Regions from separate parts of the Pseudogemmobacter blasticus genome, predicted to be linked through region 4. Evidence: riboswitches for the same ligand, from Rfam matches in the RefSeq annotation. Region 4 holds a riboswitch; each other region holds the start of a gene.
The links. Region 4 has a riboswitch for cobalamin ahead of B6K69_RS13590 (ATP-binding cassette domain-containing protein). Riboswitches for the same ligand answer to the same signal wherever they lie in the genome.
Positions count from the first base shown of each region.

Region 1: linked by a shared signal. The riboswitch ahead of B6K69_RS04455 (DUF1636 family protein) and the one ahead of B6K69_RS13590 (ATP-binding cassette domain-containing protein) in region 4 are both predicted to bind cobalamin.
Region 2: linked by a shared signal. The riboswitch ahead of B6K69_RS17030 (DUF4198 domain-containing protein) and the one ahead of B6K69_RS13590 (ATP-binding cassette domain-containing protein) in region 4 are both predicted to bind cobalamin.
Region 3: linked by a shared signal. The riboswitch ahead of B6K69_RS12315 (cobyrinate a,c-diamide synthase) and the one ahead of B6K69_RS13590 (ATP-binding cassette domain-containing protein) in region 4 are both predicted to bind cobalamin.

Region 1 covers NZ_CP020470.1:923,721-927,802, reverse strand. Annotated here, with positions in the region: gene bluB (5,6-dimethylbenzimidazole synthase) at 1-229, shown strand, start outside; gene B6K69_RS04465 (cobyric acid synthase) at 226-1,671, opposite strand; gene cobO (cob(I)yrinic acid a,c-diamide adenosyltransferase) at 1,683-2,291, opposite strand; cobalamin riboswitch at 2,356-2,561, shown strand; gene B6K69_RS04455 (DUF1636 family protein) at 2,655-3,017, shown strand; gene cobW (cobalamin biosynthesis protein CobW) at 3,014-4,057, shown strand; gene cobN (cobaltochelatase subunit CobN) at 4,064-4,082, shown strand, end outside.
Region 2 covers NZ_CP020470.1:3,496,830-3,500,911, reverse strand. Annotated here, with positions in the region: gene tcuA (FAD-dependent tricarballylate dehydrogenase TcuA) at 1-1,019, opposite strand, end outside; cobalamin riboswitch at 1,135-1,348, shown strand; gene B6K69_RS17030 (DUF4198 domain-containing protein) at 1,485-2,273, shown strand; gene cbiM (cobalt transporter CbiM) at 2,277-2,891, shown strand; gene B6K69_RS17020 (Ig-like domain-containing protein) at 2,888-3,493, shown strand; gene cbiQ (cobalt ECF transporter T component CbiQ) at 3,496-4,082, shown strand, end outside.
Region 3 covers NZ_CP020470.1:2,533,346-2,537,427, reverse strand. Annotated here, with positions in the region: gene B6K69_RS12340 (autotransporter family protein) at 1-477, shown strand, start outside; gene B6K69_RS12335 (invasion associated locus B family protein) at 538-1,062, shown strand; gene grxB (glutaredoxin 2) at 1,157-1,783, opposite strand; partial or broken gene B6K69_RS12325 (MDR/zinc-dependent alcohol dehydrogenase-like family protein) at 1,800-2,228, opposite strand; gene B6K69_RS12320 (SDR family NAD(P)-dependent oxidoreductase) at 2,256-2,687, shown strand; cobalamin riboswitch at 2,833-3,017, shown strand; gene B6K69_RS12315 (cobyrinate a,c-diamide synthase) at 3,153-4,082, shown strand, end outside.
Region 4 covers NZ_CP020470.1:2,784,382-2,788,463, reverse strand. Annotated here, with positions in the region: gene B6K69_RS13600 (TonB-dependent receptor domain-containing protein) at 1-975, opposite strand, end outside; gene B6K69_RS13595 (DUF2946 family protein) at 1,052-1,453, opposite strand; gene B6K69_RS13590 (ATP-binding cassette domain-containing protein) at 1,527-2,279, opposite strand; cobalamin riboswitch at 2,312-2,527, opposite strand; gene B6K69_RS13585 (response regulator transcription factor) at 2,632-3,258, opposite strand; gene B6K69_RS13580 (two-component system sensor histidine kinase NtrB) at 3,255-4,082, opposite strand, start outside.

The DNA of each region.
Region 1 (4,082 bases), 1.7 Mb from region 4:
CGCCATGGCGATCCATGGTCTGTGGCTGGCCGCGCGGGCCGAGAACCTTGGCCTTGGCATGGTGTCGGTGCTGGACCCGCGGGCGGTCGAGTCGCTGCTGGTCACCCCGCCAGAGTGGGAATTCGCGGCATGGCTGTGCATCGGATACCCCGAATTCACCGACGATACGCCGCTGCTGCACCGCGCCGGCTGGCAGGAAAACCTGCCCACCCTGTGGGAGGTGCGCTAGCGGGCCAGCGCCAGCAGGGCTGGCACGTCGAGATGCGTCTCCAGATGGGCGGCAAGGTCGTCCAGCACCTGCTCGATCCCCTCGGCATAGGCCAGCCCCGACGCCGAAGCGCCCAAGCCCCGCAGAAAGGCCGCGCGGAAGGCGTCGTCGGTGAACAGGCCGTGCAGATAGCTGCCGGTCACCCGCCCGTCGGCCGAGGTGGCGCCTTCGGGCCGCCCGTCCAGCAGGGCAAAGGGCCGGGCACAATCTGCCCCCTCGGTGCGGCCGATGTGGATTTCATAGCCCGAAACCGTCAGCCCGCTGGTGCGATGCGTGGCGGTGGACCGTGTCAGCCGCTTGTCGGATGTCATCACGGTGGTCACGTCCAGCAGGCCAAGGCCCGGCGTTTCGCCCGCCGGCCCCTCAATCCCCTCCGGGTCGGCAACGCTGCGGCCCAGCATCTGATAGCCGCCGCAGATGCCCAGCACATGCCCGCCGCGCCGGCGGTGGGCGGCAAGGTCGATGTCCCAGCCCTGATCGCGCAGGAAGGCCAGATCGCCCCGCGTGGATTTTGAGCCGGGGATGATCACCAGCCGCGCATCGCCCGGAATGGCCCGGCCAGGCAGCACCATTTCGACCGTGACGCCGGGTTCCTGCTTCAGGGGATCAAGGTCGTCGAAATTGGCGATGCGCGACAGCGCCAGACAGGCCACCTTGAGGCCGCCGCCCTGGCCGTTGCCGGTCAGGTCCAGCGCATCTTCGGCCGGCAGGCGGGCGGCGCCGGCGAACCAAGGCACCACGCCGAAGCCGCGCCAACCGGTGCGTGCCGCGATCAGGCTGTAGCCATCGTCGAACAGTCGCGGGTCGCCACGAAAACGGTTGATCAGGAACCCCGCAACCAGCGCGGCATCGTCGGGGTCGATCACCGCCTGCGTGCCCACGATCTGCGCGATCACGCCGCCGCGGTCGATGTCGCCGGCCAGCACCACCGGCACATCCGCCGCCCGGGCAAAGCCCATGTTGGCGATGTCGCCCCGCCGCAGGTTCACCTCGGCCGGGCTGCCCGCGCCTTCGACGATCACCAGATCGGCCCGCGCCTTCAGCCTGTTGAAACTTTCCAGCACCGCCGGCATCAGCGACGGCTTCATCTTGCCATATTCGCCGGCGCCGGCCCGGGTCAGACGGCGGCCCTGCACCACGACCTGCGCGCCGATGTCGGTTTCGGGCTTCAGCAGCACCGGGTTCATGTCGGTATGCGGTGCCACCCCGGCCGCCAGCGCCTGCAAGGCCTGCGCACGACCGATCTCGCCGCCGTCCTCGGTCACGGCGGCGTTGTTCGACATGTTCTGCGGCTTGAAGGGCAGAACCGACAGCCCGCGCCGCCGCGCCGCCCGGCACAGCCCCGCCACCAGCAGCGACTTGCCGACATTCGAGCCGGTGCCCTGGATCATCAACGCGCGCATGGCAGGTCTCCTCAGAACTCCACGCCCGGCTGGCCCTTGATGCCGGCGCGGAACGGGTGCTTGACCAGCGTCATCTCGGTCACCAGGTCGGCCAGGTCGATCAGTTCGGGCTTTGCATTGCGTCCGGTCAGCACGACATGGGTCATCGGCGGCTTCTCGGTCTGCAGGAATTCCACCACCTCGGCCACATCCAGGTAATCGTAGCGCAGCGCGATGTTGATTTCGTCCAGCAGAACCATGCGGATGGCCGGGTCGCGGATCAGGTCTTTCGCCTTTTCCCAGCCCGCACGGGCCGCCGCCACATCGCGGGTGCGGTCCTGGGTTTCCCAGGTGAAGCCTTCCCCCATGGCGTGAAACTGGCAGAGATCGTTGAAATGCGCGGTGATCAGCCGCCGTTCGCCGGTGTCCCAGGCGCCCTTGATGAACTGGACAACGGCGCAGGGCATCCCATGCGCGATGGCGCGCAGGATCATGCCGAACCCCGCCGAGGATTTGCCCTTGCCGGTCCCGGTGTGCACGATCACCAGCCCCTTTTCGGCGGTCTTTTCCGCCAGAACCCGGTCTTTCGCGGCCTTGATCCGGGCCTTCTTCTCGGCATGGCTGCGGTCGGTGTCCGGCATCGGCTGCGACATGGCGGCGTTTCTTCCCTGGGTTGGGCGGCTTGACTTTCGGTCTGCCTTGGCGTCACTGGGGCACCAAGCTGGTTCCTGTCTATGACAGGCGAAGAGGGAATGCGATAGGGCCGTCCGGCCCGAGGCGCAGCCGCCCCCGCGACCGTGACCGGAGTTGGGTGTCCGATGCCACTGGCCGAAAGGCCGGGAAGGTGGGCACCCGGGGGAGCGATCCCCGACTCCGCAAGCCGGGAGACCTGCCAGCTTTGTTGTCAACGGGCGGACGGGGTGATCCGCGACCGGTGGATCGCCGCATCCGTCGCGCGCGCCTGCCTGTCCCTTTTCCCCGCCTGTCGCAGCCGGGAAGGGCGCATGACCGTTACGCTGCTTGTCTGTTCCACCTGCCGGGCAGGGGAGCCGGTGCCCGAGGGCACCTTGCCCGCCGGCACGCGCCTTGTCGCGGCGCTTGAGGCGCTTGGCCCTGTGCCCGGCGTTACCCTGCGCCCCGTCGAATGTCTGTCGGCCTGTTCGCAAGGCTGCGCGGTGGCGTTGTCGGCGCCCGGGCGGTGGTCTTACGTCTATGGACGGATGTCCGAAGCCGATGCGCCGCAGATCCTGGCCGGGGCGGCCGCCTATGCCGCCGCCCCCGACGGTATCGTTCCCTGGCGCGAGCGTCCCGAAATCTTTCGCAAGCAATCGCTTGCCCGCATCCCCCCCATCGGAGAGCCGACATGAGCGATCTTGCCAAGATTCCCGTCACCGTGATCACCGGCTTCCTTGGCTCGGGCAAGACGACGCTGATCCGCCATCTGATGCAGAACCCGCAAGGCCGGCGTTTGGCGGTGCTGGTCAACGAATTCGGCAGCGTGGGGGTGGACGGAGACATCCTCAAATCCTGCGCCGACGAGAATTGCCCCGAGGAAAACATCGTCGAACTGGCGAATGGCTGCATCTGCTGCACGGTTGCAGATGAGTTCATCCCCACGGTCGAGGCGTTGCTGGCCCTGCCGCAGCGGCCCGATCACATCCTGATCGAAACTTCGGGTCTGGCGCTGCCTAAGCCGCTGCTTCGGGCGTTTGACTGGCCCGCGATCCGGTCTCGGATCACCGTCGATGGCGTGATTGCGCTGGCCGATGCCGAGGCCGTGGCGGCGGGCCGCTTTGCCCCCGACCCTGTGGCCGTGCAGGCCCAGCGGGAGGCGGATGACAGCATTGACCACGAAACACCCCTGTCCGAGGTTTTCGAGGACCAGATCGCCTGTGCAGATCTGGTCTTGCTGACCAAGGCCGATCTGGCGGGCGAGACCGGCGTTGCCGCCGCCCGGGCCGTGATCGAGGCTGAGGCACCGCGCAAGCTGCCGATCCTGCCGTTGGTCGAAGGCGTCATCGACCCGCGGGTCGTTCTGGGGCTGGGGGCTGCCGCCGAGGATGATCTGGACGCCCGCCCGTCGCACCATGACGGGGCCGACGATCACGAACATGACGATTTCGACAGCGTGGTGATCGACCTGCCCGAAGTTGCCGACCCCGAGGCGCTGGCTGCGGCGATCCGCACCCTGGCCCGCGAATTGCGCATCCTGCGGGTCAAGGGTCATGTCGCGGTGACGGGCAAGCCGATGCGCCTTCTGGTGCAGGCGGTGGGGGAACGGGTCCGGCATCAGTTTGACCGGCCCTGGGGCGCTGCGCCGCGCCGGTCGCGGCTGGTGGTGATTGCCGAACACGACGACATCGACCCAGCCGCCATCCGGGCGGTGTTTGACCGGGCGGGGATCTGACCGCCCATGCATGTGGTCTTCCGCG
Region 2 (4,082 bases), 710 kb from region 4:
TCGATGCCACAGGCAAGGGCCAGCGCCACGGGCGTGGCCGCGCGCAGCGGCGGATACATCAACGGCGGCAGACGGGCGGTGCCCTCGGGCCCCAGAATGATCCAGCCGCGCGGATCCGGCCGGTCTTGCAGAAGACGCGCCCAATGCGAGAACCTCTCGGGGCTGATCGTGGCGCCTTCATCGCCAAGGCGGCGGCCATCAGGGCCGACGACAAGGCCAAACTGCATACCGTCCAACCTGCTGACAATTCCGGCATCGTCTTGTGGCGCGCGGGCATCAACCGGGACAAGGTGGCCATCGCCCGGCAAACCGGCGGCGGCAGCCCCGTGCGACAACAGCCAAAGCAGCGGTTCGCCCTGCTGGAACGGCGTGCCCCGATTGGCGATCACCGCCGCGCGCGGGCCAAGGTGGCGGGCCAGCTCGCCCCTGTTTGCGCCCGTACCGCCGCAGGCCAGCACCACGGCAGCGGCGGCAATCTGCACCGGCCCCTCGGGCGTGTCGGCAAGAATGTGCAACGGGGCGGCCGTTTGCGGCGACAGCGCGGCCGGATCTAGGGCGCGGACCCGCCAGCCGGTGCGAATATCCACCCCCAGGGCGACAGCACGGCGGACCAGCGCATTGACCAAGGCCTGCCCGCCCCCGCGCAGAAAGACGGTTCGGCGGGAATAGGGCAGATTGCCGTCGGCCCAGGGTTCGAAAGCCACCCCCTGCGCCAGAAGCCAGGGCCCCAGGTCGCCCGCGCCTTCCGCCAGACGCTCTGCAAGGTCTGGATCAGGCGCAGCCTTGCGCCGAAGATCCGCCAGAAAGGCCGCGGCGGGGTAACTGTCGCGCTGGAAGGGCGTTTCGGTAGGGTTGACCAGACGCAGGTTGCGGCAATGGCGGGCGTTGCCGCCCAACAGCTCGCGCGGCGCGGCATCCACCAGCATCACGGCGGCCCCGGCCTCACGCGCATCGATGGCGGCGCAAAGCCCGGCGAACCCGCCACCGATGACCAGAACCCTGTTGCCGCCGTCCGCCACCACTCCCCCCCGTCTCTTCGCGGGCAAACGGTTTCACGGATGCGTCCGATCCTCAAGGGCACCCCTATTCGCAACCTGCGGCGGAAAGGCGGTTGACATGCCGCGGCGGTTATGGCCGGTAAAGGGCATCATCGGTCCCTTGCCGGGCATCATCGCGCGGCGAGGGGGAGAGAGGGAATACGGTGCGGCCCGCAGGGGCCAATTCCGTGGCTGCCCCCGCAACTGTAAGCGGAGAGCGACGCCGAACACGCCACTGGGCCAACCGCCCGGGAAGGCCGGCCGAGCCAAGACCCGCGAGCCAGGAGACCTGCCGGCGAGGCATGGTGAAGAGCGATCTTCGCCTGCAATCAACCGGACGCCGGGGTGTGCGTCTGGCTCGCAGAGCCGGAACAACGCCCTGCGTGCCTTTCATCCCGAACGTCCTTTCTGGATTCCGTCTTCTGACGGCACAAGAGAGGAACGACCATGACCCTTCGCCCTGCCGCGCTGATCGCCGCGGCCTGCCTGTTGCCCTTGCCCGCCGCAGCGCATTTCCAACTGATCCATGTTGAAAACCCCATCATCGAAGGCCCCGGCGATGTGCCGTTGCGGCTGATCTTTTGGCACCCTTTCGAGAACGGCCATGTGATGGACATGGGCCAACCGCTGGCCTTCTACAGCGTGAACAAGGGCAAGAAGACCGACCTGATGGATCGGCTGAAGCCGATCACCTTTACCGGCGTTGAAAATGCGGCGGCCGCCTATGAGGCCAGCGTGCCGGTAACAAAGGCCGGCGATTATGTGCTGGTGGTTGAACCCGCCCCCTATCTGGAACCCAGCGAGGATGTCTTCATCCAGCAACTGACCAAGGTCTATCTGAACCATGCCGAACTGCCGACCGACTGGATGGAACCGCAGGGTCTGGCGACCGAGATCCTGCCGCTGAACAAGCCCTACAACATCATTGCAGGCTCTACCTTCAGCGGGCAGGTGCTGGCCGAAGGCAAGCCGGTGCCCGGCGTCGAGATCGAGGTCGAGTTCATGGCCGCAGAGCCGGACCTTGCCACCAATACGGCGAAATCGGCCGTTGCCGGGCCAATGCCGGGCGGGTCGGTCGTGGTGGTTTCCGATGCCGACGGAACCTTCACCTTTGGCATTCCCAAGGCCGGCTGGTGGGGCTTTGCGGCGCTGGGGTCCGGCCCGGCCAAGGAACATGAAGGCAAGGAACTGAGTCAGGATGCCGTGATCTGGGTGCGCGCCTGGGATCTGGAGTAAGCCATGCACATCGTTGATGGCGCGCTGTCCAACCCCGTGGTGATCGGGGGCGCCGTGATCGCGGCCGGGGGCATTGCCCTTGGCCTGCGGGCGCTGACGGTTGAAAAGATACCCACCGCCGGCGTGTTGTCGGCGGCGTTCTTCGTGGCCTCGCTGGTGCATGTCCCGATCGGCCCCTCATCGGTGCACCTCATCCTGAACGGTCTGGCCGGGGTCATCCTGGGCTGGGCCGCGTTTCCGGCGCTGTTCGTGGGCTTGCTGTTGCAGGCGGTGTTCTTCGGCTTTGGCGGGGTCACGGTGCTGGGGGTCAACACCGTGAACATCGCCCTGCCGGCGGTGCTGGTCGGCATGGCCTGCGGCCCGTTCATCCGCCGCGGAACCGCCCTGACCGCCACGGTCTGGGCCGGCATCGGCGGCGCACTGGCGATTGCGCTGACAACGCTGTTCGTCGCGCTTTCGCTGATGCTGAGCGGCGAACAGTTCCTGCCCGCCGCCAGGCTGGTGTTCTTTGCCCACATCCCGGTGATGGCCATCGAAGGCGTGCTCACGGCTGCCGCGGTATCGCTGGCCCGCAAGGTGAAACCCGAACTCTTCCATGCTCTTGAGGTGGCACGATGAAACAGGCCGGATCTCTTGCAACGGCGGCCCTTTGCCTGATGCTGGCGCCCTGGCCCGCCCTGGCGCACAAGGTGATTGCCTCGGTCTATCCTGCAGGCCGCGCGATCGAGGGCGAAATCGGGTTTTCCAACGGCGATATGGCGGCGAACAGCAAGGTCACCGTAACCGACCCGGCCGGCCGCCCCTTGGGCGAAACCACAACGGACGAGGGCGGTGTTTTCCTGTTCACCCCGACCGAACCCGTGGACCATGTGTTCCGCGCCGATCTGGGGGCAGGCCATGTGGCCGAGGTGACCATGAGCGCAGCCGATGTGGGCGGCATCCTGGGCAAGGCCACCCCGGCGGCAGCCACCGCCGCCCCGGACGCCGTCCCTGCCCCGGCCGCCGCGTCCCCCGGTGGGGCCGCCGCCAACGGACCCGCGCTGGATGAAGCCGCCATGGCCCGGATCGTGCGAGACGAGATGCGCCCCCTGCGACAGGAGATCGCCGCCTACAAGGAGAAGAACGATCTGCAATCCATCCTGGGTGGCATCGGTTACATCGCCGGGCTGTTCGGGATCGGCTTCTATGTCGCGGCGCGCCGCCGCCCCATGGCGCGCTGACCGTGGCGCATCTGCTTGGCCTTGGCGAAACGGGCGCGGTGGGGCTATCGCCCCGCCCTTCGCCGCTTGTCCGGCGGCTGGACCCGCGCGGGCGTATTCTGGCGGCGCTGGCCTTCGCGGTGGTGGTCACGGGGCTGTCCAGCCTGACAGCACTGGTGGCGGCGCTGGCGGCGGCACTGGCCCTGCTGGCGGTATCCGGCCTGCCTGTGGCAACCACCCTGAAACGCATGATGCTGATGGACGGGTTCATTGTCTTCATGCTCGTGCTGCTTCCGTTCTCGACGCCGGGCACGGCGCTTCTGGTGGTGCCCGGCGGCTTTGTCGCCAGTGCGGAAGGGCTGCGGCTGGCGGTCGAAATTGCGCTGACCGCCAATGCGGTGATCCTGGCGCTGATGGTGCTGGTCGGCACGATGGAGCCGGTGGTGCTGGGACATGCGCTGGCGCGGCTGCGGGTGCCGGAACGGCTGGTGCATCTGCTGCTGTTCACGGTGCGCTACATCGAAGTGTTGCGCGACGAATACAGCCGGTCGCGACAGGCCATGCAGGCGCGCGCTTTCCGCCCCGGCAGCAACCGGCATTGCTGGCGCAG
Region 3 (4,082 bases), 250 kb from region 4:
GTGGGGGCCGAAATCGGCTGGCGCAAGGCGATCAGCGCGAATTCGGCGCTGGTGCCGCAGGCACAACTGACCTGGTCGCATATCTCGGGCGGCAGCTTCACCGACGATCAGGGCACGCTGATCGATCTGGGGCACAATGACCAGTTGATCGGCCGCATCGGCGTGGCCTGGGAATACGAGTATTCGGAAGGATGGCTGTTCGGCGACCGTGCCACCTCGTCCGAGGTGAACCACCGTGAAAAGGTCTATGTGATCGGCAACCTGCTGCACAACTTCTCGGGCGACACCACGGTCACGGTGGACGGGGTGGCGCTGACCCAGACCAACGCGGCGACCTGGGCCGAAATCGGCGTCGGCGGCTCCTATCTCTGGGATGGGAACAAGACCGTCTATACGGAGATGTCCTATCGCCGCGCCATTGACGGCGGCGACGCCGAAGGTCTTGCAGCAACCGTCGGCTTCCGCGTCCAGTTCTGATGCAATAGCCTGACCCCGGTCCCATCGCAGGGCCGGGGCGCAACCTGAAAGGTCAGGCAGATGTTCAAGAAGAAATCCCTTGCCGCGGCCGTTGCGGCAGCAATCCTTGCTGCCGTGGGTGCGGCGCAGGCGGAAGGCGTGGCCGCCGACATGACAACCGAAACTTTCGGTGACTGGATGGTGCGCTGTGTGCCCGCCGCCACGGCCGATGCCCCGCGCCTGTGCGAGATGACGCAGGAGTTGAACGAAAGCAAATCAGGCAAGCGCGTGCTGGCCATTGGCCTGACACGGCAACCCGATGGCAGCGCGGCGGCCACCATCGTCGCACCGCTGGGGCTGAAACTTTCGGCCGGGCTGGCGCTCAAGGGCGATGGCGATCTGTCGGTTGGGGCCGCGTTTGATACCTGCCTGCCGGCGGGCTGCATCCTGCGCCCGGCCCTGGATGCGGCGACGGTGGCCGCGATCGGCGCCTCGCAGAAGCTGACGGCCTCAATGACCGCACCGGATGGTAAAACGCTTGAGGTTGCCTTGTCGCCAGCGGGCTTCACCGATGCCTGGGCCAGACTGGCCCTGCCAGCCCCCTGAGATACCCCCCCCAAACACGGCAATCCGCGCGATGAGACGGGGGTCTTACCTGAAAGGGGCGGCATCCGGGGATGACGGTCAGCGACAAGGGCGATCAGACGGCCTTCGGCCAGTCAAGCCCGGTGCGCTGCATGACCCGTTCGCAATAGACCTGGATCTTCGGCGCGATGCAGGGTTCGCTGACAACCGCAAGGGTCCGCAACATCGGAAACAGAAGGATGTCGTCCAGAAACGGACCATCCCCGTCAGGCAGGATCGGCGCCAGAGTTTCAAAGCCTTGTTGCAGATCATCCACCAGCCGGCCGGTTTGCAGGCGCAGCGCCGCCATGGGCCCGTGGCGCGCCTCCTTGGCGGCGACGAAAGCCGCCCGGGCGGCAGGGGTCTGGAACTCAGGATAACGCGGATCGGCGGCGCGGGGCAGGACAAGTCCATAGATCGTGGATTTCCACGCCGTGATCCAGTCCACGACCTGCGGCCGGGGCGGCTGCCGGAACAGCCGTTCCCCACCCATTTCATCCAGTTTCCGAAGTATATCAAGGCTTTCCGACATGACCTCTGCCCCATCCTGCAGGATGGGCAGCATCTTGCGCCCGATCAGCCGCCTGGGCGTCTCTGCATCGTCATAGGGCACATGAACCAGGTCCAGCGGCCACCCCTTCATCCGCGCGCCCATGACGACACGGATGCAGTATGGGCAGTGCTCATAAAGATAGAGCCGCATCCCTTTGGCACCCGGTTCAGGCGTTCACATCAACCACGACCCGGCCCTGCACCTCTCCCTTCAGGATCGCCGCGCCAAGCGCCGGAAGATCCGACAGCGCGGCAGGCCGGATCATCCAGGCCAGCAGATCCAGCGGCAGATCGCGGGCAATCCGGGCCCAGGCGTCGATGCGGCGTTCGGTCGGGCACATCACGCTGTCGATCCCCAGAAGATTGACGCCGCGCAGAAGGAAGGGGATCACCGTCGCCGGAAGCGCCGGGCCGCCCGCAAGCCCGACCGCCGCGACAGAGGCGCAATAGCGCATCTGCCCCAGAACCCGCGCCAGCATCGCGCCGCCAACCGCATCCACGCAACCGGCCCAGGTTTCTGCTTCCAGCGGGCGCTTGACGGTTTCAGACAGGTCTGCACGCGGCACGATGCGCTGCGCCCCAAGCGCGGTCAGGTAACCGACCCCCACAAATGGGATGAGGTGATGCGGCTCAACCTGACATCCTGCTATCTGATGTCGCGTCTGGCCGTTCGCCAGATGCGGCATCACCAGCGCGGCGGGGCGCTGGTGCATGTGTCCAGCGTATCGGGGTTCCGGGGTTTGCCCCGGGCCCATGCCTATTGCGCGGCCAAGGCCGGGATGATCAACCTGTCCAACGCCATGAGCTGCGCCTATGTCGGAGAGGGCATCCGTTCAAACGTCGTGGCCCCCGGATATATCGCGACCGGCATGGTGGGCGGCCTGCTGGACGGTTTCAACGACCCCGCCACAGCGCAGGCCATGTCGCCGATGCGACGCCCCGGCAGGCCGGAGGAAATCGCGAATGCGTGCCTGTTCCTTGCTTCGGACGAGGCCAGCTATTGCAGCGGCTCGGTCCTGGTGGTGGATGGTGGCATGACGGCAACGCAGGGATAGCAGGCAGGGCGGCCGCAGGACAGGCCCGCGCGCGGTCGCCACTCTCGCAGGATCAGCCGCTTGCAGCCGGGCCGGATTGCGGCCAATTGCAGCGGCATCCGGGGCTGGCTTGACAACCTGAACGCAACGGGCGCATCACCGCCCGGCTGGTGCCTGTCTTCGTGACAGGTGAAAAGGGAATGTGTCCGTGGCCGCCAGGCCCAGAACACAGCCGCCCCCGCGACCGTGACCGGACAGGTCACCCACCGCCACTGGCCCGACCGGCCGGGAAGGCAGGGTACCGCCAGGGGTAAGCCCCCCTGAGATCCGCAAGCCGGGAGACCTGCCAGCGCCGAACGACGCTGACCGGACGGGGTGTTCCGGTGTCGGGTCTGGCCGTGGCTGCACCCGCCCTTCCACCTTGTCCCTGAACATGAGGGACGACATGCCGCCTGAAACTCTTTCGCCGGTTCCGGGACTTTGGCCATGACGGCTTGGCCCGGGGGGCTGGTGATCGCGGCCCCGAATTCGGGCGCAGGCAAGACAACCGTGACGCTGGGCCTGTTGCGGGCCTTGCGCGATCGGGGGCTTGTCGTGCAGCCCTTCAAGAACGGTCCCGATTACATCGACACCGCCTTTCACGGCCTGGCAGCCGGACGGCCGTCCTTCAACCTTGATTCCTGGGCGATGGACCAAAGCCTGATGGATGCGGTCCGGCATCAGGCCGATGGCGCCGATCTGGTGATCGCCGAAGGCTCTATGGGTCTTTACGACGGCACCTCGAAGCCCGGGCGCCGCGGCCGCGGCTCATCCGCCGAAATGGCCCGGATTTGCGGTTGGCCTGTAGTTCTGGCGCTGAACGTCGAAGGCCAGGCACAATCGGCAGCGGCGGTTGCGCTGGGGTTCGCCCGCCACCCCGATGCGCCGCCGCTGGCGGGCGTGATCCTGAACAACGTCGCCGGTGCCCGGCATGAGGTGATGGTCCGCGAAGAGATGGCGCGACTGGACATTCCCGTGCTGGCCGCCCTGCCCCGCCGCAGCGATCTCAGCCTGCCGGAACGTCACCTTGGCCTGGTGCAGGCAGACGAACATCCCCGGCTTGAGGCGCTGATCGCCCGGCTGGGGGCCTTCGTGCGTGACCATGCCGATCTGGCCGCGCTGATCGGTGCCGCCCGATCAGCCGGCCCGCCCCCGGCCGGGGCCTGGCCCCTGCCGCCGGCGCAGCGCATCGCGCTGGCGCGCGACGTGGCGTTCTCTTTCGTCTACCGCCATCTGCTGGAAGGCTGGCGCCGGGCGGGGGCCGAAGTGCTGCCGTTCTCGCCTCTCGACGATCAGGCCCCCGATCCCTCGGCCGATCTGGTCTGGTTGCCCGGAGGGTACCCCGAGTTGCACGCCGGGCGGCTGGCGGCGGCCGAA
Region 4 (4,082 bases):
GCCGCCGCGCGTGTCGGAAGTGGTGGGAACGCGCATGAACATGCCCGTGGCGGGACGCAGCGAATAGTTGTCCATGACGTGATCGACTTCGGACAGGAAGACCTCGGCTTCGATCCGGCGCAGGGCGCCGGCGTCCAGATCCACCCCGCCGCGCAGGCGCCAGACCGAGGTATCGGTGGAGGGGCTGTCCATCCCGGCGCCGGCGAACAGCACGTCGCGCGCGGCGTCACGGTCATGGTCCAGCGCGATGTCGAAGCCCTGCCCCGCATAGCCGAAGGTCAGGCCGCCGCTGGTCTGTTCATAGGCGCTGCGCACGGTGCGGCCTGCGCCATCGGCGTAATCATCGGCATCCTTCGCCTCGACCGCGCCCTTGACGTAGAAGCCGTTGCCCAGCGTCCAGGTGAACCTGCCGCCCGCGCCCAGAGCATTGGCGTTTGATCCGGCGCTGGCGTGAGCCTCGCCGGTAAAGCCGCTGGCCGCGCTGGCGGGGGGCGCCTCGCGCTCCAGCCGGACGGTGCCGCCGGTGCCGCCGGGGCCGTTTGTCACGCTGGCATAGCCACGGGTTACCGTCACCCTGTCGGCGCGGGCAAAGGCCGCGGTCGAGGCGGGCGGATCCATGTGGTTGGGGCACCCGCCATAGGTGACGGCCCCGGCGTCGATGACGTTGATCTGGTTCGAGTTCAGCCCGCGGATCACGATATCAAGCCCGTGGCCGCCCATGCGGCTGCTGGCGATGCCGGGCAGCGTGGTCAGCACGGCGCCGCCGTCCAGATAGGACGGGGTGCCCAGGGTGGCGGGGTCGAAGACGGTGCCCGAGGCGGTGCTTTGCGGCCCCTTGATCGCGCTGCCGGCAATGTAGATCGGCGGCAGCAGGGTGGCGGGGTCTTCGGCCGTGCCCTGCGCAAGCGCGAGGCCCGAGATCGAGCAAAGCAGGATGGCGGTCGCGCCAAGGCGCGCCGGATTGGCGATGATCATGGTTTCTTTGTCCCTTGTTTCCGGGCGCGCGGTCAGCTTGCGCCGCGCGGCTTCCGTTGGTCTGGCTGAAGTGTGGTCAGGCAGTGATCCGGGTCGGGGGGCCGCGGATCAGGCGGGACAGGTCAAGCGGCTGCGGCACCCCGCGGGGCGCCGGCACGGGCAGCGACAGGCTGGCGACAAGACGCCCCGCCAGAACCGGCAGCGGGGGCGGATCGCCAAGCAGGGCGATGCCGGTCAGGCAGAAGGGGCAGCTTTGCGCGGGGTTGGCATCGGGCTTTTCGGTATCGCTGATCTCGCCGGTTTCAAGGTTCAGCAGGACCGTGCGCATACTGCCCTGCGAACAGAGCACGATTTCCAGCATCCCGTCGGCCAGACGGCCCGGCTGCAACGGGCGCAGCCCCAGCGACAGTTGCAGCGCAAGCAGCAGAACAAGGGCCGCCGTCAGCAGCCCCCGAAGGCGGGAGAAAAAACCCTTCACGACATTCATCAATACGAATGTTCGCACATCTGATGCCGGTGGACAATTTCCAGAATGTCGCAGGCGGTGGCCTTCAGCGGCCCCTTCGCCCGACAAGGCTTGCCGGGGACAGGGCGGCGGGGTCTTCGGTCAGGATGCGGCCGTGCTGAAGGCGGATCACCCGGTCAACCGCATCGGGAACCGGGGCGGTTTCGGGCAGCGCGCAGACGGCCGCCAGACCAAGGCGGCGCAGATGGTGCAGCAGCGCGGGCAGATGGCGGGCCTCGTCCGGGTCGGCGGGGCGATCCAGCACCACAAGCGCGGGGTCTTGCGCCAGGGCGCAGGCCAGGCGGGCAAGCTGCCGGTCGCCGGGGCGCAGCGTGCCGAAGCGGCGGCGGGCCAGCGGGGCAAGGTTCAGCCGCTCCAGCACCTCGGCCACGGCTTCGGCGTCGCGCCAGCCGGGGCGGCCGGTGGCGCGGCAGGCCTGCCGGCCAAGGGCGACAAGCTGGCGCAGGGTCAGGCCCGGATCGACCGGCGCTTGCAGCACGGCAGCCACGCTGCGCGCCGCCTCATGCGGCGGGATCAGCCAGAGGTCGCGCCCGTGCAGCAGGACGGCACCACGGGTTGGCGGCAGGGCGCGGCACAACAGCCGCAGCAGCACCGAGGTGCCCGCGCCGGGCGGCCCGGCCAGCCCCAGCACCTGCCCCGCCTGAACGGTGAAGCTGATGTCGGCAAGGGTCGGGCAGCCGCTGCGGGCAGCCCAGCCCACGCCGCGAAGCTGCAACAGGGCAGGCCGCGAAACGGGGCAGACAGGGGCCGCCGGGGGGCGGTGTCTTGGGTCGTCCATCGCAAGCTCCTTTCCGGGGCACCCCGCCCGGTGTGGTTGATCTGACGATGGCAGGTCTCCTGACTCGCGGGTCGTGGCTTCCCCCGCCTTCCCGGGCCCGCAATCGGGGGGCCCAGTGGCGATGGGGGTCGCTCGCCGCTTACAGTTGCGGGGGCAGTCACGGAATTGGCGCCGCCGGCACCGCACCGTGTTCCCTTTTCATCCGGTCAGCCCTTGCAGGCCGTCGGAACCATCCCGGACAGGGTGCCCCGGCAGGCCGTGGCGGGGCAAGCCCGGCTGCGACGCCTGTGGCGCCGCGCCCGACATGAGGCTGCGATGGCGTGACAGGATGCGGCGGTGCCCGGACCGGCGGTCAGGACAGCATCCGCGCCAGTTCGGCAATGTTGCGGGCGCCCATCTTGGCCAGCACGCGCGACCGATGCGCCTCGACCGTGCGCATCGAGATGCCAAGGTCATCGGCGATCTGCTTGTTCAGCCGGCCTTGCAGCATGAGGACCATCACCTCGACCTCGCGCGCCGACAGGCTGGCGCGGCGCTGTTCAAGGTTCAGCCGGTCGCGGGCGGCGGCCACGCGGTCGCGGCGCAGGGCGATGGCGCTGAGGGCAAGATCGACGATCTGGTTGTCGTTGAACGGCTTTTCCACGAAGTCGAAGGCGCCGGCCTTCAGGCTTTGCACCGCCAGCGGTACATCGGCGTGGCCGGTCAGGAAGATGACGGGCGGCAGCGCATCGACGCCGCCTTCCTGCGCCGACAGGGCATCCAGCACCTGCGGCCCCGACATCCCGTCCATCCGCACATCCAGGATCAGGCAGCCGCAACCGGGCTGCGGCCAGCCGGCCAGCAGCGCCTCGCCCGAGGGCCAGAGCCGGGTGGCGATGCCGCGCGATGCGAAGAGGAAGGCCAGCGCGTCACGCAGGGCTTCCTCGTCATCGACGATATGCACGGCAAGATCGGTGTCGGCGGTCATGGCGGCGGTCATGGCGTGGCCTCCTTTGCGGCTTCGGCACGATCCCCGGTGGCGGGGGGCGGGCCGGCCGGCAGCGTTACCGCGAAGACCGTGCCACCCGGGGGGTTGGGCGCGTGCTCAAGCGTTCCGTGATGCAGTTCGACGATGGAGCGGCAGATGTTCAGCCCCATGCCCATGCCATGGCTCTTGGTTGAGGTGAAGGGATCGAACAGCTTGCCGGACAGCGCCTCGGGAATACCGGGGCCGCGGTCGATGACTTCAAGCCGCACGGTTTCGCCCTGCGCCGTCAGCCGCACTGCCAGCACATCGCCGCTGCGCGGGCCTTCGGCCATGGCTTCCATGCCGTTGCGGATCAGGTTGACCAGCACCTGTTCCAGCAGGATACGGTCCGCCGCCACCTGCGGCAGGTCTGGGGGCGCCTCAAGCCGCAGCCGCACCCGCATTTCGCGGGCATCGGCGCCCAGAAGGCCGATGGCATCGGCGGCCACCTCGGCCAGATCCAGCGCCACGAACTGCGGTTCGCGCTTCTTCACGAAATCCTGGATGCGGCGGATGATCAGCCCGGCCCGCCGCGCCTGCGTGGCCATCTTTTCCAGCGCGCCACGGATCAGCCCGGGGTCATTGCGGCCCTGATCAAGCAGGTTCAGCCCGCCCGCCGCGTAAGAGGCGATGGCCCCCAGCGGCTGGTTCAGCTCATGCGCCAGGGTCGAGGCCATTTCGCCCAGCGTCACCAGCCGGCCGGTGCGGGCCATGGTTTCATCCTGCTCGCGCGCCAGCCGGGCGGCGCGGCGGGCTTCGGTGATGTCGATGATCGAACCCATCCAGCCGCGATGCCG